DNA from 3 places in the Pseudoalteromonas sp. NS-SX12 genome. Region 2 is predicted to be linked to each of the others. Evidence: predicted binding sites of a transcription regulator. Region 2 holds the regulator's gene; each other region holds the start of a gene.
What was found. Region 2 encodes FliA, which starts transcription of late flagellar genes. Its sites were predicted from a motif close to CTAAAGNTNNNNNNNNNNNNGCCGATA; they were not measured.

Region 1 (10,503 bases), 330 kb from region 2:
GACCAATCTTTATAAGCGTTAAACCCAGCAGTTGATGAAATATTAATTATCAGTGTGTTTTGATTATTTTTCAGCGCGTATTTACTTACCAAATAGGTACCAATTAAATTCACTGAAATATCTTGAATCCACTCAGCTGAATCGGATTCAAGTAATCGATTTGGGTGAATGCAGCCAGCATTATTAATGACAACGTCGAACGCTTTACCTTCAAAATAAGACGCCACTTCGCTATCTTGCGTGACATCCAATTGTTTGCGTGAGACTAAGGTAATATCAAAGGCATCGCTAAATTCGTTAGCAAAGCTTTGTGCCCAATCACCGCCACCGCCAGTAATTAAAATTGATTTTTTAGACGATATCTGGGTTTTCATGTTTATCCGACTTATCTATTAAGTTTCTGTATTGATCGTAAATACGCTCTTTTAAGTTTGAGCTACTTACACCAGCACCATATGGGAAATAAAATACTTTTACACCGAGATCGCGGAGGTAATCATATTTACCGCGCCAATCATCGCCTACCACAAAAATATCGATATTCAGATCTTTTATGCGCTGTGTATGCTCTAACGAGCGCTGTGGAATAACCACATCAGGGTGTTTTAGCGCTTCAACAATCGCAATACGTTCTTCAAAAGGTACCGCAGGTGGGTTTTTATAGCTACACACAAGCTCGTCGGTGCTTACCCCTACAATTAAGGTTTCGCCAAGTCCTCTGCCATATTCAATCATTTTCAAATGATTGCGGTGAAACAGATCAAAGGTACCTGATACGTAAACAATTTTACTCATAATATATTCTTTTAACTCGTGTTAATGTGAGATTAAATAATCACAAATACGCTCTGCCGATTTACCATCTAGCTTGCCCACGTATTCATCACATATTTGCTTTCTTATTGACTGTTTGATTTGCGGGTTTTTAACCGCATTTGCAACTACTTCGCTAAGAGCTTGATAACTCGCCGCCCTATCACAGAGTTCGTGAAACACTGTAATGCTTTCATCTATGCGCTTTTTAAAACGGAACGAAAATATACCGCGATAACCCCAACGTAATTTGTAGAAGTCACACCAGATAACGGGTTTATCTAACGCTGCAAATTCAAAGATAGCAGACGATGCATCCGACAGCATGACATCTGAAATCGCCATAAACTCCAACAGATTATACTCATCAACGCCAGCTAGATAGACATTTTCACTGGCCGCCCAAGATTCTAATATGGCTTTTTGTTTAGTGTAACGCGGCTTAGTTAGCGAGAAAAAGTGCGGCTTTAAAATAATGTTGTAGTCTGCAAAATCGTTGGCAAAATTTGCAGAAAATAGTTCTATTGAACTTGGATAAAATGTTGGCGCGTAGAGAATTGTCGGCTTATTTTCATCTAAACCAAGCGCGCTTAATGAGAGCTTAAGTGATGTGCGATTAATCGCAGGATCGAGCTTAGCATAACCGCTGTCTACAAAATTGCCGTTTGGAAACATGGCTTGAAGATTAGCTCGGCGCTTTTCACCTTCAACAAAGCGCACTGTGGTTGGGTTTTTCGATACATCGTAATAACAGCTTTTAGGGCCAACGCCGTGTTGCATCAATACCGTTTTGCTTGCGCTATGGAGTTGCTCTAAATCAGATACGGCGTTACCAAACACAATCCAATCGGCTTTTTGTGCGAGATAATGTGCTAACGCGTCTTGCCAATTGCCTACAATTTTGTAAGTTAACTGGGTGTCGTTTAAAGCATTTTCAACGATGCGGTTTAGGTCATTATCATCTGTTTTGTAAGCGACTAACTCAATATCTGTTTTATGCTGTTTTAATGCATCAATTACCGGTAAATACTGCGGTAAATAATACAGATGTTGAATATCAAAAATAACCTTCATTGAACTGCCTAAACGATTTATGTGACATTTTTATGATCTCACAAAAACTTAACATCAGGCAAAGTTTTTTAATTGAATTTCCAGTATTTGAGCTTTTTTCTTAGCTTAAAATTGCGAATAAAGTTAAGTGGCTTAGTTTTTTCAACAGTAAGTTCACCCAGTAATACTTTCTCAACCGCATCCAGTACTCGGCCACTCGATTGCCCATCGCGATACGGATGCAATTGCTTTATATACTCGCCAATCTGCTGAGTAAGGTCGTGTGGAGATTGCAATGCATATGACAGCTTTTCTTCAAGTAAATTAGGCTCAGTGAAATTAACCATATACGGTTTAGGATCAATATTGTTAAACGTTACGACCGGTTTATTTTGCACTAAAAACATTTGAATCACTGACGATGTATCGCACAACATCACATCTGCCTGTTTAAGCAGCGGCAATACGTTATCGGTTTCAACAAACTGTAAATGTTCGCTTTCAAGGGATTTATATTGCTCAACAATATGTTTTGGCATTTTAGGATGAAATTGCACTAGCCATTGCCACTTTCCCGTTGTGCTGAGTTTTTTAACTTGCTCGAACAAATGCGGTGCACACGTTAAATTGCGAGAAAACGTCGAGCACATTAACACCGTTTTCTTACTCTTATTGACTGTCGGCTCGGTTAGCGTGTCAGTAAATAATGGATCAAGCGTAGGCCAGCCTGTTTCGACCACATTAAAATAGCCATGTTGCTTGGCAAGCTGCTTGAACGGTTCGGTAGTATCTGGTCCTTGGGTGCAATATAAATCAAAGCATTGACGAATATTGAAATGGTCATTGTTACCGCGTCTATTTAACTTACCCGCGTTAAAACCATGGAACACCGCCACTTTAACGCCTGGGAAAAAGCGCGGTACCGTATTACCAGGAACAAATACCGCATCTGGATTAAATGCTTTTACCGCATCAACTGATTTAAGTACCTGCTCATCTTCTTTTAAATAGTTCGCATTAACTTCATTACCCCACAAGAACCAAGCAACCTCGCCACCGCGGCGCCAAATTTCTTGTTGTAACGGGCGTAAAATCGCATAACTGTAATTTTGAGAGATAAAGAAAAGGTATTTACGCATAAATAATCCGTTGTGTTAAAGGCGCAAACAGCGCCCCGTTTATTTTTATAGTAGAGCGAACTTAACCACAAAGAGAATAGATAACACCCAAACGCTAATGCTCACTTCTTCTGCACGATTGCACATTACTTTTACTGCTGTGTAAGCAATGAAACCTAATGCAATACCGTGCGCTATCGAAAACGTAAGCGGTGTCATTAATAATACAACGGCCACAGGCACGGCTTCTGTCATATCATCCCAATCAATCAGTTTTAAGTTTTGTAACATTAATACAGCAACATATAAAATTGCGCCAGCTGTGGCGTAAGCCGGCACCATCGCCGCAAGCGGTGCAAAGAACAGCATTAATAAAAAGCAGATACCAACAACAACGGCGGTTAAACCTGTTTTGCCGCCAACCGATACCCCAGCAACAGACTCAATATAAGAAGTCGTTGTTGATGTACCTAACGTTGCGCCCGCGATCGTTGCGCAACTATCTGCACTAAGAGCGCGGCCCATACGTGGAATATTGCCTTTTTCATCAGCAATACCGGCTTTTTGTGACACCGCAACAAGTGTGCCTGAGGTATCAAATAAGTCGACAAAAAGGAAAGCAAAAATCACACTAAGCATTGAAAGCTCTAATGCGCTGGCAAAGTCCAGTTCCATCCAGGTCGGTGCAAGTGATGGTGGCATTGAAACAATGCCGTTGTATTCAACTAAACCAAATGCTAACGCGATAGCGGTAACACCTAAAATACTAAACAGCACGCCACTTTTAATATCTCGGTATAAAAGCGCAGCGATAAAAAAGAAACTAATAATTGCAAGTAACGGGCCCGCTTGGGTTATATCACCAAGCTGTACCAAGGTTTCAGGGCTTGCCACAATAATACCCGAGTTTTTAAGGGCGATTAACGCTAAAAATGCACCAATACCGGTGGCAATTGCGCGCTTTAAAACAAGAGGAATGGCATTAATAATCCACTCACGCACTTTAAATAAACTTAACAGTAAAAAGATAATGCCAGAGAAAAACACCGCGGCAAGTGCGCTTTGCCAGCTGTAGCCCATACCTAGCACAACACCATATGTGAAAAATGCGTTAAGCCCCATGCCTGGTGCCAGTGCGATTGGGTAATTCGCCCAAAACCCCATAATAAAACAACCAATTGCTGCGGCTAAACAGGTGGCTACAAATGCTGCGCCTTGGTCTATGCCTGCTTCGGTTAACATTGCAGGGTTTACAAATACTATGTACACCATAGTGACAAATGTGGTGATGCCAGCGATCACTTCACGTTTAACCGTACTGCCCTGTTGGTTAATTTTAAAAAGTTGCTCAAACATGATTTCGTTACTGTGTCTTAAGGGGGCGATGATCATACCAGTGACACAGCAAAAATTAAATTTTTAAGTCATTTCGAAATGAAATTAAGTGAAAAAAACAAAAGCTTCTAAACTTAGGGTAATTCATCACGCTTAGATTTAGATAAACGTTCACCATGCGACATAATTTTAAAGGTACCAGATCAACGTCTGGTCACTCGTAATTTTATTTAAACACGTTTTAATCGGAACGTTTCTAACAATCATTGTAAAAAAGTTATTAGCCTTGCCTTAGGTTGATTAGCAATAAGGAAGCATATGCCCGACGAACATAAATCCATTGAAGTAGATTCATTAACTATAGAGGAAGTAGAACATCTGATTCTTTCTACATTACTTGCGATCAAAAAAGAACTGACACAAAAAGCACACACTATTGTAGAGCAAGATGCCGAACGTTTGTTTGCAACCTCAGTCACCATGTCAAAAGCCAAAAATGATGTTGGTGCTGCCAAATATATGCGTTTCGCAGCCCTGCAAGGTCATGTAAAAGCGCAGTTTTATTTAGGCATGATGTTCGCTAAAGGCGCCGGACTACCACAAAGCGTGTATCACGCATATACCTGGTTATACCTAGCTGAAAGCCAAGGCTCGATAGAAGCCGTAGAGGCAATTGGCAAGCTGCAGCCGCTACTCCAAGCAAAACAAATCACTGATGCCAAAAAGCAAGCCGCTGATTTATATGAGAATATTAATGACGCAATAATCCAATCTGAAAAAATTGTGTAAAAAATAACAAAAAGTGCTTGAAACAAAATACTGTATAAACTACTGTATAGATAATTTCACTGTATATTTAAACAGGTATCGTTATGTTACAAGCTCAACACCTTTCATCACAGCACGCAGTACAGGTTTCAACACAAGATACAGACAAGCTGAAAGTTATTAATGTGCAAGATGACATTCAAGAAACATTGGCACTTATTGAAATACTGCAAAAGCATACCTGCGAAAATAAATGGACACTGCTGCTTGCACCCGATGCGGTGCCAAGTAAAACCCTGTTAGAAAGTTTATCTATCGACCACAGCAAACTGCTTATTATTCGTCAGCGCCATCTTATTAACATTGAATACGTGGTTAATTCGGCGCTAAAAAATGGCAATTTTGGCGCAGTGGTATCGTGGACAAATATGCTTGATGAAGTAACGCTAAGTTCACTCTATGCAAACCAAACAGAGTTTAATGGCTATTTTTACCACTTTGCAGCCAGCAAAGGTGTGACGGCAAACCCTACTCTCTGCTAAAATGCTGGTTTTGAAAAACGAAATCTATTTATGTGTTACTGTGGAACAGCACAAGCATTTGAGCAATGTTGTGCACCCATCATCAATGGTGAAAAAAAAGCAGATAATGCAGAGCAGCTAATGCGCTCTCGCTATTCTGCATATTGTGTAAATAACTGTGAATATATTCATAACACCTATGCACTGGCTAAACGTGCCGAAAACAGTGTTAGAGAAATAAAGTTATTTGCTGAACTTGCTGATTTTATAAAACTTACGGTGAATAGTTTTAATGAGCAAGGCGATTCAGCCCAAGTGCATTTTAAAGCAGAGTATATTTGCGACGGCTACTACTGCCAGCTAGAAGAAGTATCAAACTTTATTGTTGAAGAAGATCAATGGCGCTATTTAGATGGCACCCTTACCCCTCATAACGAAACTAAGCTAGGCAGAAACGATACCTGTCCATGTGATAGTGGTAAAAAGTTTAAAAAGTGTCATGGTAGCTAAGTAAGCCTTATTCACTTTTTAAATGTATGTAGTATTAGCATAAGCAACATTGTCTTATCCTATCACTAAGATTAAGACGTTGACTGAAAGTTTTAATAGGGTGGCCCAATTAGATAGCGCCCCCTATTTCTCAACTCCCATCCACCAATACCAAAATACCCATTTTTTAGATACATTCAGATAATGCACATGGATGATAATAATTGAGTTTCGCGATAAGTTTTTATGCAGTTTTTTCCGCTTAACTTTTCTTCTTGGCTAAACCACGAACAAAACGCAAAACATATAGCCCACACATTAAGCCACTACCCGACCAACAAGCATTCACGTAACGCATTTTGAAAAAAGACATAAACCCGTCAAATATATATTTAATGGCAAGCACGCTATTAACTGCCGCTATTTATACAAAGATTAACGTTATGAAAGATTTAGTAAGTATTTAACAAAAGAGCCGTGTGAGCCGCTACGGCCAATTTTACTAAGCGACAGAAGCGAAGCTGTACTCTTGGCTCTTTTCAATACTTTGATAGAAATTGTCGATATCCATTTCGTTATTGTTAAGTCCCACTTGTTTAGCACTGTGTAACTTCTTTTGCACAGCAGGCGGGCAATTATCAACAACTAGGGGCGGAATGTAGTTTTTATCATTCTTACAAGTGAAAGGTTCAGGCTTTAAACATTCATTAAATTGAATCGCGATTAATCCTTGGTTTTCTAACAATGTACGATTGTGTTCGCCAAGCAAGCCGTTAAACGGTTCACTTGCTAATGGCTTTTTCGGGCCTGCTGCGACCTTTGCGTATGAAAAAACCGGATCAATAGTCGCCGACTTTTCGCTTTTTATTAGCTGAAATTGCGAAAACTCCGTCGCATCATTACTTAATAAAGAAAGTAAAAGTGCAAAATCAGAATGGCGCTGTTCTTTAACACTGTGAGAAAGTTGCTCTCCAAGTTGCGCTTCATGTGTGATGATTTGTTCGATTTGCATCTTTAATAGTCAATCTGATTAATAACAAAGCTGTTATCGACAAAATTAAAAAAAACTTTAGTTTTAACCTTTACTTAATTTTTTAGTTTGTTAATATTCGCCTCGTTCTCGTGGAGGGGTTCCCGAGCGGCCAAAGGGATCAGACTGTAAATCTGACGGCATTGCCTTCGATGGTTCGAATCCGTCCCCCTCCACCACTTCTCTTTTATTCCAAATTCCAAATTCCAAATTCCAAATTCCAAATTCCAAATTCCAAATTCCAAATTCCAAATTCCAAATTCCAAATTCCAAATTCCAAATTCCAAATTCCAAATTCCAAATTCCAAATTCCAAATTCCAAATTCCAAATTCCAAATTCCAAATTCCAAATTCCAAATTCCAAATTCCAAATTCCAAATTCCAAATTCCAAATTCCAAATTCCAAATTCCAAATTCCAAATTCCAAATTCCAAATTCCAAATTCCAAATTCCAAATTCCAAATTCCAAAAAGTGAAATGTTATCTGGTGCTAAGTCAAACTAATTATCTTATTGATACTCACTTAGCGATTAATTACATACCTATAATTTAAATTTTAACACGCAAAATACACTGACCTACTCGTTATCAAAAATGCGTGTATTCACAGCACATAATTTAGCGCTTGATTACGTTAACAAATAATCGAACGTCACTGCCTAACATAAATTATTCTTTTCCAACTAAACAAATTAACTTGTGTCGCTATGTGTCTCGAACATCAAATATGAATAACAAAAGTTCTTTTGGCGGTTACTTTGAGTGGTTTTGTATGAAATTTAGCTGTTATGATTGCATTTTGAGCGGTTGGCCGCTTTTTTATAAAAAGTGCTTTACAGTAAGATAAAGCTTCACTAATATTGCGCCTACTTCAGTGGAGGGGTTCCCGAGCGGCCAAAGGGATCAGACTGTAAATCTGACGGCATTGCCTTCGATGGTTCGAATCCGTCCCCCTCCACCACTTTCTCTCTGAAGCTCATCTAAATCTATTCAAGCTTAAATATATCCAATCTATATCCGTTTTCTTTAAGCCAGCTTTCAGCTTTTCGATAATCTGGATAGATGCTCTCAACCGTTTGCCAAAACCTACGGCTATGATCCATCACTTTTAAATGCGCTACCTCATGTGCAACAACATATTCAATTACCCATAATGGCGCACTTACTAGCTGCAAATTAAATTGTAATCGTCGTTTCGAATCACATGCGCCCCAACGACTGCGCACATGTTTAATGCTTACACTGTGAAATGACTCCTTGATTTGCTTTGCCAATCGCTGCGCCTTGGCGCTGCAATAATTAGTAAGTTTATTTTTTGCAAAATCAGCGATTAATGCCAGCTGCTTATCACTTACATTTTTTACCCGTCGCGATGTATTAATAGACAGTACCCCGTCAACTAATTCAACGTTACTTTTTACCTGCCCTTCAACAAATATTAAATTGATCTCTTCACCTAAAATAGTGAGTGTTTTTTGCGTTAATACCGACGCTGCATCAACACGTTTAATCTGCTTTTCTAAGTGTTTATTAATCCAACCTTGTTTTTGCATTAACCATTGTTCAATAAAGTCGTGTTTTAAATGCATAGGAGCATAAACAAACACTTCTTTTGCTTTAATTTTTATAGCGAGTGTTTTACGATTTTTACTACGTTTTAACTGATATTTGATCGACATTATTTTCTATTGTGGTTAACTTGCTATAGTTATAAGAATCTAGCGCTAATCTGTATATAAATGAGTCAAAACAGCGAAAATCCACTCAAAGATAAGTCCATTTTAATTATTGATGACCAGAAATCGTTCCAACAACTGCTTAAAGGTATGTTGATACAACTGGGTGCCAATAATGTCTCATTTTACGATTCCGGCGAAGCCGCGCTTAATAAAATTGACAAAGATTCTGTTGATATTGTGTTTATCGATTATAACCTTGGACAAGGCCGAAATGGTAAACAGTTTTTAGAAGAGCTTAAGTATTTAAACAAATTATCTCGCCACAGTATTTCCATTTTAGTTACAGGGGAAAGTACTCGCTCAGTTGTTTTGTCGGTACTTGAAATTGAGCCTGACGATTATTTAATTAAGCCGTTTTCAAGTGGCATGTTAAAAACACGCTTAAGTAAGCTCTCCAACAAAAAGAAGTTATTTTTTGACGCGAATCAGGCTATTGAAGACGGCCAACTAGAAGCCGCAGTGCAAATTTACTTAAAAATAGCCAAAGATAGGCCGCGTAATGCCCAATTTTGTTATAAACGTGTCTGTCAGATCTACTTTGACTTAGGGCAATACCAAAATGCCTTTGAATTACTTGGTAATATTTTAGCAACAGCACGGCCCACTTGGGCGCTAACTTATATGGCACAAACTTGCATGTTTTTAGCGCAATACGACAAAGCAATTCGTATTTGTGACGAATTACTCGGGCAAAACCGCTTTAATATCGACGCCTTAGACATTAAAGCCTTATGTTTAAACCATATTGATCAAGGGAAAGAATCACTTTTCCTTATCGAGCAAAGTTGTAATATTTCACCGCATTCATTTGCAAGGCAAAAAACCTTCGCTGAAATCGCACAAGCTAACAACGATCTTGAGGCGCTTATTAAAGCACACGGCACCCTGCTTGCCATGTCTAAAGGCACCGCATTTGCCCATATTGATTATCAGTTTAACTACATTCGTGCCATGTTCAGCCAACTCCATTTGGCTAACTCAAAAGAAGAAAAAGCTGACCTAAGTAATCAAATTAAAGGGAGTTTACGTCAAGCACAAAACGACCCTACCGTTACAGAGCAACATGCATTGTTTAAAGAGTTTAATACTTTTTGCGAAGCGCGATTAAGTGTCAGTGAAGGCGACTTTTTAGATGCGAAAAAAATGATAGCGCCTTATATTGCTGAACAATCATTAAGTAGCTCGGTATTGCCTGATTCTGTTATGGCACTATTTGATTTAGGTGAATTTGACGATGCCAACGCTCAGCTTGAAAAATACAAAGGACTGAACGAATGCGATGGGCAAACCCTTAAGCAATTACAAGAGCGTAACGAGTCGCTTGCAAATCATCAGACCGAGTTTGAGCAGCACAATGTACGTGGCATTGAGCTGTATAAACAAGGCGATTTTCAAAACGCTATTGAGCAATTTGAAATGGCACTTAAATACGCACCTATGAATACGGGGAGCGCACTTAACTTACTGCAAGCCCTATTACAGCTTTTGCCTCGAGCAAATCAAGCAGCCGATGTTATTTTGGAAAAATGTCGCAGTAATTTTCGCTTGGTCGAAGGTATGGCATTGCCGCGTCAACACGCTAAACGACTTGAAGATCTTAAGTTTGAATACAACAAGTTAGCTAAACTTTATTCACA
Region 2 (10,503 bases):
GTGGCACGTAATTTTTTATATGCTTCAAGTGACGCTTTAGTGCGCTTATCGTACATAGTGGGCACAATCGTATAGTTATACGATTTATTTTGTGAACTTTGCATTAGCTCCATAGTGCGCATCATACGGTCTAGGCCCTTTAGTGCTAAAAACTCCGTTTGCACAGGAATTAATACGCGGTTGCATGCAGCGAGTGCATTAACCATTAATACACCAAGTACTGGTGGGCAATCCAAAATCGCAACATCGTATTCGTCACTAATTTTATCGAGTGCATTGCGCAAAATAAGGCCCATACCACTTTTTTTACCGAGACTTCTATCTAGTGTGGCAATTGCCATAGTAGCTGGCAAAATATCTAAATTTTCTACCCCTGACGGGCACAGAGATTGCAAAATTTCTTCACGTGCCATGGTTTTACCACGTGAGAAAATATCAAACACACTCACTTCTAGCTCTTCAGAGTCAATACCAAAATAATAAGTCAATGACGCGTGTGGATCGGTATCAATCAGCAACACACGTTTACCACGAGACGCTAATAAGCCTCCCAAGGTGACTGTGGTTGTGGTTTTACCCACACCGCCTTTTTGATTTGCTACCGTCCAAATTTTCAAGCGAATACCTATTGTTCTTGTTCTCGGGTTGTTATGCGAATACCACCATTTGGTAATTCGATTACTTTAAGTGAATCGTCTTTTTCTGCATCCTGCCTTAACTTCTCCACCGCTTGCTCAGTGGTTTGTTTTGCGTTAGCTGTTATCTCAGTTTCACCGGTTTCTGGCAATGCATATTTTGAAATTGCGATCACCACCTTGCGATTTTGTTGACGCCCTTGTTCGTCATTATTATCGCTAAACGGCGAGTACTCACCATACCCTTCAATAGCCATTCTTGCAGGGATTATGCCGAGATACTCAAGCCATACCAGCACTTCGGTCGCACGGGCTACCGATAAATGCCAATTAGAACGAAATACTTCATTATTTATCGGCTGATTATCAGTGTAACCACGCACTCTTAAGTAGTTTCGGTTAGCATTTAAAATTGGCAGTAATGAACGTAAAACAGTTCTTGCACGTTCAGTGGCAACCGCGCTACCGCTGGCAAACAACAAGCTTGAACTCAGCTCTATGGTAAGCCAATTCATGTCTTTTTCTAACTGCGCTTGCCCCGCTTCAATTTCATCAGATATCGCTTTTTTAAGCTCTTCTTCAAGCGCATCGAGCGGCTGGCCTAAATACTTTTGCTGTAAATTACTCAGCTCTCCTCGCCCATCGACAAGTTCTGGCCCTTTTTCTTCATTTACAATACTAATGCCGTGCAGTTGCGAATCAACTTTTGGTTCGTTGCTCGTAAGAATGCCTTCACCAGATACGCCTTTTCCCGTACCTTTGCTAAATTGGTCTGTTGTTTTAAACACATGAGAAATTGTGTCTGACAACACTGAAAATTTTTCTTCTTCGATAATGGCCATCGCGTACATCACAACAAATAATGCAAACATTAATGTCATATAATCGGCGTAAGAAACTAGCCAGCGATGTGTGTTATCGTTTTGTTCGGTTTGCTTAAAAGGCTTAAAGCGTGGCATACACGACTACCTAAACAACGACTTATTATTTTTTTCGATTAAGTACGCCGAAAGCTTTTGTTCAATGGCATTAGGCGTATCACCTTGAAGAATGCAAAACATCCCCTCAGCTAACATCTGATGATAACGGCAATGTTCATCCACTAAATAAGCCAATTTATTGGCAATTGGAATATAAAGAAGATTGGCAAAGCCAACACCGTAAATAGTAGCAACAAACGCAGTGGCAATACCCGCACCTAACATATCGGGTTGTTGAATAAAGTTCATTGCTTGAATAAGACCGAGTACGGCGCCGAGAATACCGAGAGTTGGACTGTACCCCCCCATGGCATGATACACTTGGCTTGACTCGTTAAGTGCATTGCGACGTTGCAAAATTTCGTTTTCCATGGTGTCAAAGAACTGCTGCTCGTCACTGCCGTCAACAAGCAAATTTAGGCCTTTTGATACAAAGTGATCTTTTTCATCAATAGCAAGGTTTTCTAACGACAAATAGCCGTCATGACGTACTTTTGCCGCCCAGTTTTTTACTTGCTCAATGCCTTTTGCAAAATCATGCTTAGGTGGCGTTATCACCCAAGGCAGCATTTTAATGGCTGTGGTAAACTGGTATTTAGTTGCCTGCAACATTACCGCGCCAAGCGTACCGCCAAACACAATTATGAATGCTGACAAATCAAACAAATTCGCCAGCACACCACCTTCAATGGTATACCCTAAGCCAATTGCTACAAACGCTATAATCGCACCAAAAACGGCTAGTTTATCCACAACCTATTTCCGTGTTGATATGTTTAGCAACGTCATCCAATGCGATGCTTTTCTCGCTTAAACCAGCACTTGCAACTGCTTGGGGCATACCGTATACAACGCAAGACGCCTCATCTTGTGCCCAAATTTTAGAGCCCGCCTGTTTAAGCATACGTGCGCCATCTCGGCCATCAGCTCCCATACCAGTAAGTACAATTGCCAACACTGAGTCACCGTAACTTTTTGCTGCACTAGCAAAAGTGATATCAACGCTTGGTTTGTAAGTGACACGAGCGCTATCATCTTCATAGATTTTTAGCTTTTGATTGCCGCTACGACCTTCAACTAGCATTTGCTTACCACCAGGTGCTAAATATGCAACGCCTGGTCTGAGCAAGTCGCCGTTTTCTGCTTCTTTAACTTTGATTCGACAAAGTGAATCCAATCGCTGTGCAAATGCCGGTGTAAATGCACCTGGCATATGTTGAATCAACAAAATTGGATGAGGAAAATTGGCTGGTAACTGCGTAAGCACTTTTTGCAGCGCAACCGGACCACCTGTAGAAGTACCAATTGCCATTAACTTATATTGTTTACCAGATGCTTTTGGTCTTTCGCTTTTAGTTGCCGCACGCGAATCAGCCGGTGTGGAGCGAGCAGCAAAGGTTCTATCAGGCTGACGTAACGTTGAGCTAGTGCTGCGCTCAGGTGTTGCTCTTGCCGTAGACGCTTGATTTAATGTTGCACGCTGTGGTCTAAAACCACCTACTCGGCGACGGCCTATTTCTTTAACTTTTTGTTGAAGTACTTTCGTTGCTTCTTCTTTGTCGCGAGCAATATCTTCAAACTTTTTAGGTAAAAAGTCTAACGCGCCGGCATCAAGTGCATCAAGCGTTGCACTTGCTCCATCATGCGTTAACGAAGAGAACATTAATATTGGTGTCGGCGTTTGCTGCATTATTTGCTTTACAGCGCTAATACCGTCAAGCACAGGCATCTCAATATCCATTGTGATAACCGATGGTCGTAATTCGGCAGTTTTTTCAACCGCCTCTTTACCATTGTTAGCTGTGCCAATCACTTCAATATTGGGATCTTGACTCAAGATTTCACTCACACGACGGCGAAAAAAACTTGAATCATCTACTACTAAAACCCTAATTGTCATTAAGTGCTCTCTTACTTTTTATTGCGACCTTGGCCTGCGTAGTGCTTTAACAAGCTTGGTACATCTAAAATTAGTGCAATGCCACCATCTGACGTAATTGTTGCGCCCGCCATACCCGGCGTACCTTGCAATAAAGCATCTAATGGCTTGATTACCACTTCTTCCTGACCAATCAAGGAATCAACCACAAAGCCCATTTGTTGCGTACCTAATTGCACAATAACAACATGCCCCTGCGAACGCTTTTGTTCGCTGCGAGGATTCCGTAACAACCATTTTTCTAGATAGAACAACGGAATCGCTTTATCACGTACGATAATCGTTAGCTGCCCATCAACTAGATTTGTTTTAGTAAGATCTAAGTGGAAAATTTCACTTACACCGGCGAGTGGTAATGCAAACGTTTGCTGACCAACTACGACCATTAAAGTAGGTAGAATAGCGAGCGTCAGTGGTACTTTAATTTCAAGTACTGTGCCTTTGCCTTTTTCTGATTCAATATTCACTGTACCGTTTAATTGGGTAATTTTGGTTTTAACCACGTCCATACCCACGCCACGACCAGAAATATCAGAAATCTCTTCTTTGGTAGAGAAACCTGGCGCAAAGATTAAGTTATACGCTTCGTTGTTTGACAGTCGAGCTGCCTGGTCGGCATCTATTACACCTTTACCAATCGCTATACTTTTCAGCTTTTCTGCGTCCATACCCGCACCATCATCTTCAATGGTAAGTAAGATATGGTCACCTTCTTGTGATGCTGACAGCGTCACCGTACCGGTGCGTGGTTTGCCTGCAGCTTCACGATCGTCTGGCATTTCAATACCGTGATCCACCGAGTTACGTACAAGGTGAACTAGCGGATCTGCAAGTGCCTCAACAAGGTTTTTATCTAAATCTGTTTCTTCACCAACTAGCTGTAAATTAATTTCTTTTTTCAAGCTGCGAGCTAAGTCACGTACAACGCGAGGGAAACGGCCAAATACTTTTTTGATTGGCTGCATCCGGGTTTTCATTACCGCGCCTTGTAAGTCTGCGGTCACCACATCTAAATTAGAAATGGCTTTACCCATACTTTCATTACTAACGTTAGCACCTAAGCTGACAAGTCGATTTCGAACCAATACCAGTTCGCCGACCATGTTCATGATTTGGTCAAGGCGTTTGGTATCAACACGCACTGTCGTTTCAGCCGGTGGCGCTGCCGGTTTAGCTGGTGCTTTACTTGGCGCTGCAGCTGGTTTGGCTGCACTTGGCGCAGCAGGCTTAGCAGCTGCTGGTTTTGGTGCTGAAGCTTGTTGTTTCGCCGGCGTTGGCTTAGCCGCAGGAGGTGGTGTTGGCGTTGCCGGTTTTGCCGCTACCGCATCAGTATTAAATGATTTTTCAGCAGTGCTTGGCGCACTACCCTTGCCATGAAGTTCATCAAGTAGGGCTTCGAATTCATCTTCGGTAATGTCTTCATCGTCACCCGATGAAGCCGCTGGAGCTGCACTTTCTGGCGCACTTGTCTCAGACGCGCCACCGAATGAACCAGCGCCATGTAATTCGTCGAGTAAGCTTTCAAATTCATCATCAGTGATTTCATCAGAGTCGCTACTTTCACTCGCTTCTGGCGCTGCATTAGAGGCTGGGCCATTACCAGAGCCGTGTAACTCATCTAATAAGCTTTCAAATTCTTCTTCTGTGATATCGTCAACGCTATCGCCAGAAGATTGTGCTTCATCACTTGGCGCATCAGCATCAAATAAAATATCACCAAACGGGTCTTCTTCGACAGCTTCTGGTTCGACAATTTCTTCTGCTGGCGCTTCGGCTACCGGTGCTTCATCTGCGCTTTCAGGCTGACTAAGTCTATGTAGTTCTGCCAGTAGCTGCGGGTCAGCAGGATCGGGCTGAGCGCGATTTTGAATGTGAGCAAACATTTCATTGATGGTATCAAGTGCCTGTAAAATCACATCCATTAATTCAGGAGTAACCCTGCGTTGGCCTTGTCGTAAAACATCGAAAATATTTTCTGCGCCGTGACATGCATCGACTAGCTCTGTCATAGACAAGAAGCCAGCGCCCCCTTTTACGGTATGAAACCCTCTAAATATCGCATTCAGTAAATCAGCATCTTCTGGATTATTTTCCAGTTCAACTAACTGTTCTGAGAGCAACTCTAAGATTTCACCGGCTTCGACTAAAAAGTCTTGTAAAATATCTTCATCGACATCAAAGCTCATGCATTTTTCTCCGATTAGAAGCCCAAACTAGACAGCAGATCGTCTACTTCATCTTGACCTGAAACCACATCTTCACGTGATTCAGCATTTATAATTGGACCTTCAGCTACTTGGTCTAATTCACCATCAGCAACCATTTGTTGTTCTTGTTGTATTGTCGTTTCAGGCGATTCATCATGTTCTACAGGTGTGCCAAACACAGTTAACATATGAATCAGGCTATCCTCGACTTCTCGGACAAGCTCGATTACGCGTCGAATAACTTGACCTGTGAGGTCCTGATAACCCTGGGCCATGAGCACTTCTGTCATTAATGCATTTAATTTATCAGAATTTGTTTTTGCTTCGTCCATAAAGCCGTTTAGCTCATGACATAACACTTTAAACTCACCAACTTTAAGATCTCGCGACATTAATTTGTCCCATTTGGGCTTAATATTGTTGAGACCTGTTTGCAAGTTATCGGCAATAGGCAGCGATGCTTCAACGGCGTCCATCGTTGTATTCGCAGCTTGCTCTGTCATTTCCATAACATAATTGAGACGTTCTTTTGCGTCAGGAATAGACTCAGTTGTTAACGCCGATAAAGTGGTATCAAGTTGAAAATTTTTCAATGAATCATGCAGTTGACGAGTTAGTTTGCCTACCTCATCAAATAATTCATCTTGCTCAATTGCCGTAACTTGCTTTAGCAGCTCTTGCGCTTGTTGTTGCTCATCGTTTTCAAGAAACGCAACTAGCTGCTTAGCTTGTTCTAAGGTAATTTGAGGCGCAGCACTTGCTGACATAAACCTCTCCTTCCCGTTAGCCTAAACGCTCAAAAACTTTATCAAGCTTTGTTTTAAGCGTTGCTGCTGTAAATGGTTTAACGATATAACCGTTTACACCTGCTTGCGCTGCAGCAATGATCTGCTCTTTTTTGGCTTCCGCAGTTACCATTAGTACCGGTATGTGTTTTAGACTGTCATCCGCGCGAATCGCGCGCAGCAAATCTATACCTTGCATACCTGGCATATTCCAATCCGTAACTACAAAGTCAAACTCTTGGTTTTGCAGCATTGGTAGCGCAGTGCTACCGTCGTCTGCTTCTTGCACGTTTGTGAAACCAAGATCTCTTAACAGGTTTTTAATGATTCTTCTCATCGTTGAAAAGTCGTCAACTACAAGAATTTTCATGTTTTTATCCAAAATATCCTCCAGTGAGGTATGCACCTAATTGTTTACTTACTACTTTTATTCTATATCCAGTCATGGACTTTTGCTTTAAGGCGCACCATGGCCTGACTATGTATTTGGCTCACTCTTGATTCACTCACTTCAAGAATTAGCCCAATTTCTTTTAAATTCATTTCATCATTGTAGTAAAGTGACAGCACTAACGCTTCTCTTTCTGGCAAAGTTTGTATTGCCTCTACTAACGCTTTATTAAATTTATCCTGTTGAATATCAACTAATGGATTTTGTTCTTTATTGCCGAGCCCTGCGTCGATGACATCTTCATCAACACCGAGATCTTCAATGCCGATAATTTTACCATTGCTTATATCCCTTAGAATATGATGGTACTCATCTAACGTAATATCAAGTTTTTCAGCTACTTCACTGTCTTTTGGTTCACGTCCGAGTGATGATTCTAGCTGATTGATGACCGCGGCGACTTCACGGGCGTTTTTATGTACTGAGCGAGGTACCCAGTCTCCTTTACGCGTTTCATCAATTATTGCACCGCGAATACGAATACCCGCATAGGTTTCAAAGCTCGCACCTTTACTGCCATCAAAGTTCTTAGCAGCCTCAATGAGTCCTATCATGCCTGCCTGAATGAGGTCTTCGACAATAACGCTCGCCGGTAGACGCGCTAAAATATGGTAGGCAATGCGTTTAACCAACGGCGTATGCTGTTCGACAAGTTGCGATAATTGATTTTGATTAGCATAGGCAGCGGTTCTTTTCATAGGCGTTCCTAATTACTAACCAGTTTCTCAATGAAAAACTCTAGGTGTCCTGACGGCTGATTTGGAATTGGCCAGCTCGCCGCTTTAGTTGCAAGTGCTTTGAACGCAATTGCTGCAGGCGATTTTGGAAATACGTCAACAATGGTTTTTTGTTTACGAATCGCTTTTCGAATATTTTCATCAAATGGAACTGTTGCGACTAGCTCAAGCGATACATCTAAAAAGCGGTCAGTTACTTTTGATAATTTTGCGAAAAGCTCTTGGCCTTCTTTTAAGCTGCGTACCATGTTCGCAACTATTTTAAATTTGTACACACCGTGCTCACGGCTTAACACTTTAATCAGTGCGTAAGCATCGGTTATTGATGTTGGTTCATCACACACAACAACAAGCACATCTTGTGAAGCGCGGGAAAAACTAAGCACCATATCTGAAATACCGGCCGCAGTGTCAACGACTAATACATCATAGTGTGAGTCTAATTCGCCAAAAGCGCGAATAAGGCCAGCGTGTTCAGATGGTGTTAATTCCACCATATTTTGAGAGCCAGATGTCGCAGGTACAATTTTCATACCATACGGCCCTTCAACTAAAATATCTTCGAGGTCACATTCACCTGAAAGCACGTGAGAAAGGTTACGCTCTACACGCAAACCCAGCATTACATCACAGTTTGCTAAACCCAAATCGGCATCGAGTACCAGTACTTTTTGGCCTTGCTGAGCCATGGCGATTGCCATGTTTAGAGAGACATTGGTTTTACCAACTCCCCCTTTACCTCCAGTTACCGCAATTACTTTTACAGCCTTGTTGTTGTTTTTCATTTTCCGCAGGCCACTAGCTTGATCTAATTCTGGGTTAATCATACATTCCTACTGCTTGATGCGCCATGCTTGATGCACGTCTTGCTTGCGCGTTTGTTCGTTTTGCATACAACTGCTGAGCTTTGCTGACCAATTTTTCCGCATTTGCCACACGAATGTCCTCTGGTACACGCTGCCCATTGGTAAGATAGCCTATTGGCAGACGATTTTGAATGGCTACACTGATAATTTCACCTAAACTTAGACATTCATCAAGTTTTGTGAAGATACAACCACTTAACTGTACCTGTTTGAACTGTTTAATCGCCTCTTGCTGTACTTCAAGCTGTGCTGTTGAACTTAACACAAGGTAACTGCGAATATCTACTCGGCTATTGCGCATTAAGGTGTTAAGTTGCTCAGTCAAACGTATATCTCGTTGGCTCATTCCTGCTGTATCAATTAATACTAGACGCTTATTTCTTAAATGATAAAGAATTTCAGTGAGTTCTTCTGCATTTTTAACTTGCTTTACTGGGCAGCCAATAATACGACCATAAGTCGATAATTGCTCATATGCGCCAATACGATAAGTATCTGTTGTGATTAGCGCGATATTGTTGGCGCCAAATTTTTGTGCGCCAAGTGCAGCTAGCTTTGCAACTGTGGTAGTTTTACCTACACCAGTAGGGCCAACTAGCGCATATACGCCACCACGACGCAAAATCTCATTATTTGCAGTGTATAGCTGTTTGCTCAGCATATTAAGTGTTTCTTGCCACGCTTGACGCGGTGCAACGTCATCTGGAATAAAACACGCAAGCTGGTCCGCTACTGCTTCACTGATACCCATACCTTTCAAACGGTCGAGTAAAAGTGCACGAGTTGGGTCACGGCGCGCCATATCTTCATTCATTAAGCCAGAAAGTTGGTGCTCAAGTAACTGTCTGATCGATGCCATTTCATCACGCATCGCTTGCATTTCATCAAGCGACTGAGCTTGGTTGCCATAACTGCTTTGCTGCTTTGGCTTAGCAAAGCTATCAAGGGCATCTTGCTTTGTCGATGTGAGTGAATCATCGTCATCAAACCAATTACGAGGCTGCTTTGGCTCAGGTGCTTTATCAAATTGAGGTGATTTTTTCGCTTGGCGCTCAAGTAATGCCGATAAACTATCTGCTACCGCTGCTTGTTTTTCAGGGGTCGCTGTTTGCGGTTTTGGCTTAACAAAATTATTACTAAAACGAGGTTTTTCTTCGCTTAACTTAGGCGCTGCAGGTGCAGCTTGCACTGACTTTTCATAATCAACAGCTGCCACAATTTCAACACCATCAGCCATGCGCTTATTTGACATGATAACTGCATCAGGACCTAGCTCATGCTTTACTTCATTCAATGCGCTGCGCATATCTTTAGCAAAAAAACGTTTAATTTTCATGTGACACCTCGTCTCTACTTATCACTGTTGACCGACTGAGCAAACAATTTTGATCTGTTTTTCTTCAGGTACTTCCTGATATGACATCACGCGCAAACCCGGTAGGCTGTGTTTCACAAATCGCGATAACACGCTGCGCAACATACCTGATGTCAACAGTATTGAAGGTTCACCTGCCATTTCCTGGTTTTGATGCGCATCGCCGAGAGAATTTTGTAGTCTTTCTGCGAGCCCTGGCTCAATGCCAGCACCTTCGTCACCTGCACTTTGAAGTGACTGATGCAACATCTGTTCCAACTCAGGCGCCAATGTTATGACGGGGATTTCTGGTGCGTTACCAGCAACGTCTTGAACGATTAGTCGACGCAGTGAGATTCTAACTGCAGCCGTTAGTACGTCTGGGTCTTGGCTACGAGGGCCGTACTCAACGAGGGTTTGAACAATCGAACGCATATCGCGAATTGGCACACCTTCATTAAGTAAGTTTTGCAGTACTTTTACAATTGTAGTGAGCGGTAAAATATCGGGTACTAAGCCTTCAATTAAACGCGGATGCGACTTGGCTAG
Region 3 (10,503 bases), 750 kb from region 2:
TCTTTGGGAGGAGACCGCCCCAGTCAAACTACCCACCAGGCACTGTCCACAACCCCGATTCAGGGGCCTATGTTAGAACATCAACACTACAAGGGTGGTATTTCAAGGACGGCTCCACACAATCTAGCGACTGTGCTTCAAAGCCTCCCACCTATCCTACACATGTAGGGTCAATGTTCAGTGCCAAGCTGTAGTAAAGGTTCACGGGGTCTTTCCGTCTAGCCGCGGGTACACAGCATCTTCACTGCGATTTCAATTTCACTGAGTCTCGGGTGGAGACAGCGTGGCCATGGTTACACCATTCGTGCAGGTCGGAACTTACCCGACAAGGAATTTCGCTACCTTAGGACCGTTATAGTTACGGCCGCCGTTTACCGGGGCTTCGATCAAGAGCTTCGCCGAAGCTAACCCCATCAATTAACCTTCCGGCACCGGGCAGGTGTCACACCCTATACGTCTTCTTTCGAATTTGCAGAGTGCTGTGTTTTTAATAAACAGTCCCAGCCACCTAGTCACTGCGACTCCCGTCCGCTTAGAGAGCAAGTCTCATCACAGATAGGAGCGTACCTTCTCCCGAAGTTACGGTACAATTTTGCCTAGTTCCTTCACCCGAGTTCTCTCAAGCGCCTTAGTATTCTCTACCTGACCACCTGTGTCGGTTTGGGGTACGATTCGAAATAATCTGAAGCTTAGAGGCTTTTCCTGGAAGTATGGCATCAACAACTTCCACACCGTAGTGTGTCGTCTCGTATCTCAGCCTTAGAAACCCGGATTTGCCTAAGTTTCCAGCCTACATACTTTCACATGGACAACCAACGCCATGCTTGTTTAGCCTGCTCCGTCCCCCCATCGCAATTATTCCAAGTACGGGAATATTAACCCGTTTCCCATCGACTACGCCTTTCGGCCTCGCCTTAGGGGTCGACTCACCCTACCCTGATTAGCATGGGATAGGAACCCTTGGTCTTCCGGCGAGCGGGTTTTTCACCCGCTTTATCGTTACTCATGTCAGCATTCGCACTTCTGATACCTCCAGCATACCTCCCGGTACACCTTCAACAGCTTACAGAACGCTCCCCTACCCCGCGAATAAATTCGCAGCCGCAGCTTCGGTGGTATGTTTAGCCCCGTTACATCTTCCGCGCAGACCGACTCGACCAGTGAGCTATTACGCTTTCTTTAAAGGATGGCTGCTTCTAAGCCAACCTCCTGGCTGTCTGGGCCTTTCCACATCGTTTCCCACTTAACATACACTTTGGGACCTTAGCTGGCGGTCTGGGTTGTTTCCCTCTCCACGACGGACGTTAGCACCCGCCGTGTGTCTCCCGGATATTACTTATTGGTATTCGGAGTTTGCAAAGGGTTGGTAAGTCGGGATGACCCCCTAGCCTTAACAGTGCTCTACCCCCAATAGTATTCGTCCGAGGCTCTACCTAAATAGATTTCGGGGAGAACCAGCTATCTCCCGGTTTGATTAGCCTTTCACTCCTAGCCACAGGTCATCCGCTAGCTTTTCAACGATAGTCGGTTCGGTCCTCCAGTCAGTGTTACCTGACCTTCAACCTGCCCATGGCTAGATCACCGGGTTTCGGGTCTATACCCAGCAACTAAACGCGCAGTTAACGCTCGCTTTCACTACGGCTCCCCTAAATGGTTAACCTCGCTACTGAATATAAGTCGCTGACCCATTATACAAAAGGTACGCAGTCACAGAACGAATCTGCTCCTACTGCTTGTACGTATACGGTTTCAGGTTCTATTTCACTCCCCTCACAGGGGTTCTTTTCGCCTTTCCCTCACGGTACTGGTTCACTATCGGTCAGTTGGGAGTATTTAGCCTTGGAGGATGGTCCCCCCATATTCAGTCAAAGTTTCACGTGCTCCGACCTACTCGATTTCACTGTAAATAAGTTTTCGTGTACGGGACTATCACCCTGTATCGTCAAACTTTCCAGAATGTTCCACTAACTACATTACAGCTTAAGGGCTAATCCGATTTCGCTCGCCGCTACTTTCGGAATCTCGGTTGATTTCTTTTCCTCGGGGTACTTAGATGTTTCAGTTCTCCCGGTTCGCCTCACTTACCTATGTATTCAGTAAGTGATACCACTAAGTGGTGGGTTTCCCCATTCGGAAATCCTAGTCTCAAGCGCTTTTTACTAGCTTGACTAGGCTTATCGCAAGTTAATACGTCCTTCATCGCCTCCAACTGCCAAGGCATCCACCGTATACGCTTAGTCACTTAACCATACAACCCAAAATGGTTTGTATTGCTAAAGACAGTTTTTAACTCCGCCAGAAGTTAAATATTGAATACTAAAGTAGATACCAACAACAACTTAATGTTGCGGCATATTTTCTTTACTTTATTTTGAGAACTCTAAATTAAATATTGTATTTCCTAAGAAATACTTAATTTAAAGTTTGTCAGCTTTCCAAATTTTTAAAGAGCAAATTAACTAAGCTATTGCTTAGCTAACAATCATCTGTGTGGACACTTCGAACAAAAAGTTCTAAATCGTATAAGGAGGTGATCCAGCCCCAGGTTCCCCTAGGGCTACCTTGTTACGACTTCACCCCAGTCATGAATCACTCCGTGGTAAGCGCCCTCCCTAAGGTTAAGCTACCTACTTCTGGAGCAACCCACTCCCATGGTGTGACGGGCGGTGTGTACAAGGCCCGGGAACGTATTCACCGCGACATTCTGATTCGCGATTACTAGCGATTCCGACTTCATGGAGTCGAGTTGCAGACTCCAATCCGGACTACGACGCACTTTAAGTGATTCGCTTACTCTCGCGAGTTCGCAGCACTCTGTATGCGCCATTGTAGCACGTGTGTAGCCCTACACGTAAGGGCCATGATGACTTGACGTCGTCCCCACCTTCCTCCGGTTTATCACCGGCAGTCTCCTTAGAGTTCCCGACCGAATCGCTGGCAACTAAGGATAGGGGTTGCGCTCGTTGCGGGACTTAACCCAACATCTCACAACACGAGCTGACGACAGCCATGCAGCACCTGTCTCAGAGTTCCCGAAGGCACCAAACTATCTCTAGTAAGTTCTCTGGATGTCAAGTGTAGGTAAGGTTCTTCGCGTTGCATCGAATTAAACCACATGCTCCACCGCTTGTGCGGGCCCCCGTCAATTCATTTGAGTTTTAACCTTGCGGCCGTACTCCCCAGGCGGTCTACTTAATGCGTTAGCTTTGGAAGACAGTTCCGAAAAACCGAACTCCTAGTAGACATCGTTTACGGCGTGGACTACCGGGGTATCTAATCCCGTTTGCTCCCCACGCTTTCGTACATGAGCGTCAGTGTTGACCCAGGTGGCTGCCTTCGCCATCGGTATTCCTTCAGATCTCTACGCATTTCACCGCTACACCTGAAATTCTACCACCCTCTATCACACTCTAGTTTGCCAGTTCGAAATGCAGTTCCCAGGTTGAGCCCGGGGCTTTCACATCTCGCTTAACAAACCGCCTGCGTACGCTTTACGCCCAGTAATTCCGATTAACGCTCGCACCCTCCGTATTACCGCGGCTGCTGGCACGGAGTTAGCCGGTGCTTCTTCTGTTGCTAACGTCACAGCTAGCAGGTATTAACTACTAACCTTTCCTCACAACTGAAAGTGCTTTACAACCCGAAGGCCTTCTTCACACACGCGGCATGGCTGCATCAGGCTTGCGCCCATTGTGCAATATTCCCCACTGCTGCCTCCCGTAGGAGTCTGGACCGTGTCTCAGTTCCAGTGTGGCTGATCATCCTCTCAAACCAGCTAGGGATCGTCGCCTTGGTGAGCCATTACCTCACCAACTAGCTAATCCCACTTGGGCCAATCTAAAGGCGAGAGCCGAAGCCCCCTTTGGTCCGTAGACATTATGCGGTATTAGCCATCGTTTCCAATGGTTGTCCCCCACCTAAAGGCATGTTCCCAAGCATTACTCACCCGTCCGCCGCTCGTCATCTTCTAGCAAGCTAGAAATGTTACCGCTCGACTTGCATGTGTTAGGCCTGCCGCCAGCGTTCAATCTGAGCCATGATCAAACTCTTCAATTAAAAGTGTTTTTGGACTTACGTCCGACTCAATGAATTCTGATTTTGATATCTTACGATATCGAATTGACTGTGCTGAATAAATTTCTTTATTCCGTTGGTCACTCAGTTCAATTAAGTCTAAATTTTGTTACGCTAAAAGCGTATGTTAGAACTTAATCTGTACGAGTGCCCACACAGATGATTGCTTAAATTTTTAAAGAACAGTGCAAACAACCTTGTGCTTGCCGCGACGCTTCGTCGCTGTTAGGGCTGCGTATGTTACGCCTTCCTAATTTTTTGTCAACACTTAATTTTGATTATTTTCTTTTTATTTTGAAAACGTTCAAAACTCAGTTTTACTTGACTCAACCAACTCGTGATTCGCTGCTATGCTGCGTCGTTCCCCGTGTTGGTGGAGGCGCATTATAGAGAGATCCGAATTTGGATCAACCCCTATTTCAAACTTTTTTTAGTTTTTTGGATCGTTCGAGCAAAATACGTACAAAACCGCTCATTTTTGTACGTTTTAGGCCGTTTAATGGGCTTTTTAAACTTAACTTAAATAATTTTACCGCTTATTTGTACTGATATTATTGCCTTGTAGGCAAAGTAAGATAAGATAAGCATGAACATTTGTTAATTTTATGTTTAATTTGTGTAATTCGGAATCTTTAAAATGAGTTCATCGCAACAAAAATCATTAATAATAATTTTTATCGCATCTCTTATCGGCTATGCCGTAGTTCATTTTGCATTATCATCAGTACTTACAAGTTCATCTTTGGCTATTGCTGTAGGCATTTTGATTGGTGGTATTCTTGCAACCTTCTCTGCTCATGGTGTAACTGAAAAGAAAGAAGCAAGTAAATCACTTTATGTTGGTAATTTACCTTATAAGGCAAACGAAGCGGTTGTTAGAAGTTTATTTGAACAACACGGGAAAATATTCTCTGTTCGCCTATTAAAGGATAAGCATACTGGTAAACGTCGCGGCTTTGGATTTGTAGAAGTCGCAGAAAAGGATGCCGATAAAATTATCTCGGCATTAAATGATAAAGAGTTTCAACAGCGCACTTTAAAAGTACGTGAAGCGAAACAAAAGTCAGATGACAATAATTCTTTGGATGATAGTGTTAATCATTAATCACTGAGATTTGTAATTTAGTCTGTTCTAAAGCAGCCGTAGCATAATAATCTACCGGCTGCTTTTTATTATCTTCTACATTACACTCGCCAATGAGACTCGATACACGATTCGCGATCGCCTCACCAGAATCGAGTAGTTGTAAATCATGCCTTATTAACTGTTTAAGTTCATTTGCAATAATTGGAAAATGCGTACACCCCAAAACTAAATGATCAATTTCACTGTTTATTGCTAATTTATCGAGTTCTTGAGCTAACGCTTGCATATCTAATGTATTAAACCAGAACTTGTATTCAGCTAACCTTACTAGTTCGCTAGAACCATATAAGTCAACTTCACAGCTTCTTGCAAAATCATCAATTAATGTTGCGGTGTATTCATTTGCAACTGTGGCCGGCGTTGCTAATACGCCAATTCTTTTGCTTAGGGATTTCTCTGCAGCTGGTTTAATTGCTGGAACAACGCCTACTATTGGAAAATCAAATTGTGCGCGAAGTTGCACTAATGTTTGTGTGCTCGCGGTATTACAGGCAACAACTAGAATATCGACAGGCTCAATTTCTTTAATAAATTGAGTTAACAGACTAGTGATACGCTGCGTTAAAAATTGAGAAGAGCGTTTTCCGTACGGCAGGTATTTGTTGTCCATAAGATAACTGAATTTTGCACTCGGTAAACTCGCTTGAATATGTTCAAGTACCGATGTGCCACCAATGCCAGAATCAAATACAACAATGTGCTTAGCCAAACTACCCGACCTAATACGTTATTAACCCGAGTAGTTTGCCATAGATTTTTTAATTCACAAGCGATGGCCTAGCTTTCTTTTTGTTGCTTTTGATTTAGCTGTTCAAAAAAGCTAGTACTGTAATCCAACAGACTCTCTTTATTAGCCTGCTGTTGATTCAACCAAGTTAATAATTGCGTCAATTGATTCTCAATATTGAGTGGCTTCGCTTTGTCATAGCTTTCTTTTAGACCTTCATTTATTGGTTCAAATTGCTTAGCAATTTCTCGACCTGGTTGCCTCGTTTGGTACTCTCGCACACTTGCTCTAACTTCTGTTTGCTGCAAGTTCATCGACATAGCCACCAATTGTGGAGAGTCCAAGTTTAGATTTTTTGCTTGCTCAAACGCTTCATCAAGCGAGCCATTAAAGAACTCGTTACTAACTTCTTGCAAATCTGACATAAGCTCATTAATTGCTGCTACTTCATCTTCATTCAAATCACCTTCGACTGAAAATGAGTAAGCTTGTGAACTTGACTGAGAAGACGAATAACTCAACGACTCGCCTTCTTCGCTCTTGTTATATGATAACTGCTCTGATGAACTGAACTGGCTATTATAAGTAAGCTTAATAATATCACCTTCAGCTGTTTTAATTTCAAAGCTTGCACCATTATCTAACTGATAAAAGTTTTGACCATTAAAAGCGGCATCAGAAGGACCCTTTTTGTCTGGGTTGAATATCGATTGCTCAAACTCATCCAAACCGTCAAAAATCAACTCTCGACTTTTCTCAATACCTTGCTCAATTTCGTCGGTATACAACTCACTGTCTTTTAATTCCTCAACAGCCTCTCCAATTCCTTGTTCGACGCCTTTGCGTGCTTGCTCAAACATGTTGGTAAGCTTGTCATTATCAGCTCCGTCTGCTTTCGCACCTAAAATAGCGCCTTTAACAAAAGATAATACATTCTTTGCAATTTCTTCAAAGTCGAATAACTCTTCAGGCTTGGTAGGCTCAACTTTACTTTCAAATGGCATTGATCCCATCATTTTCTGATACGAGATCTGGCTTGCAATTGTTACTCGTTGAGACATGGTAAAAACATCTTTAGACGATGCGTTTTGTGCTATTTCGTTTGGTTTATTTTGAGAAAAACCATACTTGTTTTCGGGTTGATACCCCAATCCACCCACTTTCATAATCATTGCCTCCATTTCAGAATGCCTACTTATCGACCAAATAGTGAACAACTTAAGTGTTAATTATTAATTTAAGCACTATTCGTTCTCTTTATATAAAGGTAATGCCCACTTACTTAAGTATGTTATTCGATGTTGCTAAGGCGGAGTTTTCTGATATAGCCCTTCTAAATCGATAAATAACAACGTGATTAGCAATCAAAAAAGCCCGCGTAAATGATTAGCTATTTAAGTGAGTCAGTATAAGTATGTCACATTTTTTCTATGCTATAACTGGACAAAGAAAAACCACAACCTACAATAGCGCGACTCGCACACTAGAGGTTAAAAAGCATATGCCTGTAATTCAAATTGATACTTCACAATACGACGAACAACTTGCTGAAAAAGAACAACGTATCAGCCAACAATTCGCGCAGTTTAACGCGCCAAAATTAGAAGTATTTGCGTCTGAAGCAAAAAATTACAGACAACGTGCTGAGTTTCGCGTGTGGCATGAAGGTGAAGATTTATTTCACATTATGTTTGACCCAGAAACAAAAGAAAAAATCAGAGTTGATCAGTTTGATCCTGCAGCACCATTAATTTGTGAATTAATGCCACGTTTGTTAGATCTGCTAAAGCCGAATGAAATTTTACGTCGTAAACTCTTCCAAATTGATTATTTGTCGACATTGAGCGGGCAAATTCTTGTTAGCTTGATTTATCACAAGCAACTTGATGACGAATGGGTAAACGAGGCTAATAAACTAAAGGCGTTACTAAAAGAAGAGTTTGATATCGATTTTATTGGCCGAGCGCGCAAGCAAAAAATTGTGCTTGGTGAAGAATATGTCATCGAAAAGCTGAATGTAGATAATCGTGAACTTGTTTATCAGCAAGTTGAAAACAGCTTTACTCAGCCAAACGGCAAGCTAAACGAGCAAATGCTCGAGTGGGCAATCGATGTCTCAAAACCACTTAAGAACGACTTGCTGGAACTTTATTGTGGTAACGGTAACTTTTCAATTGCATTAGCGCCAAGCTTTAATCGCGTACTTGCCACCGAGATTTCCAAGTCTTCGGTTAAGTCCGCGCAATTTAATATTGCCGAAAACAAAATCAACAACCTCGATATAATCCGTATGTCGAGTGAAGAGTTCACCATGGCAATGAATGGTGAAAAAGAGTTTTCCCGCTTAAATGGAATCGACCTTAAAAGTTACAACTGTCAAAGTATATTAGTTGATCCGCCACGTGCAGGTTTAGATAAAGACACCACTGATTTAGTGCAAGGGTATGACAACATTATCTATATTTCATGTAACCCAGATACGCTGGAAAGAGATTTGCAGCAACTAACTGAAACTCATACCATCGCGCGTTTTGCCATTTTTGATCAGTTCCCGTATACCCATCATATTGAGTCCGGCGTATTTCTTACGCGCAAGTAAAACATTCATCACAAAAAAAGCAGCTATTTAGCTGCTTTTTTTTCTTTGGTATAGCTTGATGCCCCTTTAGCAATATAACGCAATTGCCAAATAATACGCTCGGTGAGTTGCTCACGCTGTGGCTTAGTGAGATCAAGCGCTTCAGCGCCTGCGTTAAATACTAACGTAACCATTGCTTCTGCTTGTATATACGCATGATTAGCATCACAACCAGTCTCATTTTCTAAATAATGCGCGAGTTCTAGAATAAAGTGCTTAATTTCACGTGCAACTGCCGCCCTGAAAGCTTTTGATGTACCCGAACGCTCTCGCAATAATAAACGGAACTGGTTACTCGACTCATCAATAAACTCCATAAACGTCAACACAGATATATTAATAATACTGCCACCGCTTTCAATTCGACGGCGAGCCTGACGCATCAATTGACGCAACATCAAGCCTGCTTCATCAACTAAGGTTAACCCAAGCTCATTCATATCTTTAAAGTGGCGATAAAAAGATGTAGGTGCAATTCCTGCTTCACGTGCGACCTCACGTAAACTTAGATTAGAAAAGCTATGCTCAGCACTTAGCTGGTTAAAAGCCGCTGCAATTAAAGCCTGTCTTGTCTTTTCTTTTTGTTGTGCGCGAATACCCGACATACGTCCCCCATCTAATTTGCACGCAGTTTACCACAGAAAAAATATTTATGAATTTTGTCGAATTCACTTGATAAAAAGGCCATATAAAACTATTTTAGCGTACAAGTGTACGCTGAGATTTTTAAGAATGAAAAAACCACCTATTATTTGGCTTAATACCCTCTTTTTTACCATCACTTTTTTGGCTGCTGTTACCATCGTGCCTTGGTACGGTTTAGCGTATGGCTACAGTAGCGCAAACTGGATCGCATTTATTGCGTGTATGTTTTATTGCGGTTTATCAATTACTGCCGGTTATCACCGTTTATGGGCGCACAAAACTTATGAAACCCATCCTGTGATTGAGTTTATTTTTGCCATCGGCGGGGCGTTCTCTATTCAAAATAGCGCCTTACATTGGAGTTCAGATCACCGCTTACATCATGGTAAAGTTGATGACGCTGAACACGATCCTTACGCAGCGACTCGTGGGTTTTGGTACAGCCACATTGGTTGGATGCTGCGCGAATATCAAGCACATAGATACAACGACTATGCAAACTGCCGAGATTTACAAAAAAATCGTATTGTAATGTGGCAACATAAACATTATTTGGCGCTTACCCTGATTACCAACTTTGGTATCCCACTAGTGCTTGGTTTGGTGTTTGGCAATGTATGGGGAATGTTACTTCTTGCGGGTTTATTACGTTTAGTACTGAGCCAACACTTCACCTTTTTCATTAATTCACTGGCACATATTTGGGGTTCTCGCCCGTATACGGAATCAAACACCGCCCGCGACAATGGCTTTTTAGCGTTATTCACGTACGGAGAAGGGTATCACAACTTCCATCATATTTTTGCATCTGATTACCGCAATGGTATCCGATGGTGGCATTACGATCCGACAAAATGGCTGATAAAATCACTGTCATTTTTGGGATTAGCCTCAAAGTTACGCAAAACACCGCAAGAGCGAATTGAACGTGCAAAAGCGGCAACTTTAATGGAAAAAACCAAGCGCACCTTGCTTGAAAAGCAAGACAGTCATGTGCAATTAGATAAACTGCAGCACGAATATGAGTTGTTATTAAGTAAAATACAGCACTATTATAAAGTAAGAAAACGCTTACTAGAGATGCGCAAAAACAAAGTGATACAGCAATGTGAGCAATCACAATTGAAAAAGCAGTATAATGACATTAAAGCGTCTTTAATAAACCAACAACAAAACTGGCTGGCGTTAAACAAAGCCTTAATTAAAGGGCTCGCAATAAACTAGTTAAAGGAACACTCTGTGACAAAAAAACAAGCGACTAAAAAACAGTAT

Region 1: AC2IOM_RS12310 (VC2046/SO_2500 family protein) is a predicted target of FliA. The motif match lies at 7,144-7,170, and genes of this name have one in related genera.
Region 3: AC2IOM_RS03220 (DUF5610 domain-containing protein) is a predicted target of FliA. The motif match lies at 7,145-7,171, and genes of this name have one in related genera.

Annotation. Positions count from the first base shown of each region.
Region 1 is NZ_CM170634.1:2,645,592-2,656,094, forward strand. Features, by position in the region: gene AC2IOM_RS12270 (SDR family oxidoreductase) at 1-374, opposite strand, end outside; gene AC2IOM_RS12275 (FAD synthase family protein) at 352-795, opposite strand; gene AC2IOM_RS12280 (CDP-glycerol glycerophosphotransferase family protein) at 817-1,887, opposite strand; gene AC2IOM_RS12285 (CDP-glycerol glycerophosphotransferase family protein) at 1,956-3,005, opposite strand; gene AC2IOM_RS12290 (NCS2 family permease) at 3,051-4,340, opposite strand; gene AC2IOM_RS12295 (tetratricopeptide repeat protein) at 4,638-5,108, shown strand; gene AC2IOM_RS12300 (SulA-like leucine-rich domain-containing protein) at 5,192-5,629, shown strand; gene AC2IOM_RS12305 (YchJ family protein) at 5,660-6,118, shown strand; gene AC2IOM_RS12310 (VC2046/SO_2500 family protein) at 6,600-7,109, opposite strand; tRNA gene AC2IOM_RS12315 (tRNA-Tyr) at 7,222-7,306, shown strand; gene AC2IOM_RS12320 (hypothetical protein) at 7,315-7,575, opposite strand; tRNA gene AC2IOM_RS12325 (tRNA-Tyr) at 8,004-8,088, shown strand; gene AC2IOM_RS12330 (M48 family metallopeptidase) at 8,114-8,806, opposite strand; gene AC2IOM_RS12335 (response regulator) at 8,867-10,503, shown strand, end outside.
Region 2 is NZ_CM170634.1:2,979,725-2,990,227, forward strand. Features, by position in the region: gene AC2IOM_RS13860 (ParA family protein) at 1-617, opposite strand, end outside; gene AC2IOM_RS13865 (flagellar motor protein MotB) at 626-1,594, opposite strand; gene AC2IOM_RS13870 (flagellar motor protein) at 1,601-2,368, opposite strand; gene AC2IOM_RS13875 (protein-glutamate methylesterase/protein-glutamine glutaminase) at 2,361-3,515, opposite strand; gene AC2IOM_RS13880 (chemotaxis protein CheA) at 3,527-5,740, opposite strand; gene AC2IOM_RS13885 (protein phosphatase CheZ) at 5,755-6,528, opposite strand; gene cheY (chemotaxis response regulator CheY) at 6,545-6,928, opposite strand; gene AC2IOM_RS13895 (RNA polymerase sigma factor FliA) at 6,979-7,695, opposite strand; gene AC2IOM_RS13900 (MinD/ParA family ATP-binding protein) at 7,704-8,561, opposite strand; gene flhF (flagellar biosynthesis GTPase FlhF) at 8,554-9,936, opposite strand; gene flhA (flagellar biosynthesis protein FlhA) at 9,958-10,503, opposite strand, start outside.
Region 3 is NZ_CM170634.1:672,614-683,116, forward strand. Features, by position in the region: rRNA gene AC2IOM_RS03200 (23S ribosomal RNA) at 1-2,248, opposite strand, end outside; rRNA gene AC2IOM_RS03205 (16S ribosomal RNA) at 2,524-4,056, opposite strand; gene AC2IOM_RS03210 (RNA recognition motif domain-containing protein) at 4,712-5,179, shown strand; gene murI (glutamate racemase) at 5,169-5,930, opposite strand; gene AC2IOM_RS03220 (DUF5610 domain-containing protein) at 5,999-7,129, opposite strand; gene trmA (tRNA (uridine(54)-C5)-methyltransferase TrmA) at 7,450-8,547, shown strand; gene fabR (HTH-type transcriptional repressor FabR) at 8,571-9,191, opposite strand; gene AC2IOM_RS03235 (acyl-CoA desaturase) at 9,319-10,455, shown strand; gene sthA (Si-specific NAD(P)(+) transhydrogenase) at 10,471-10,503, shown strand, end outside.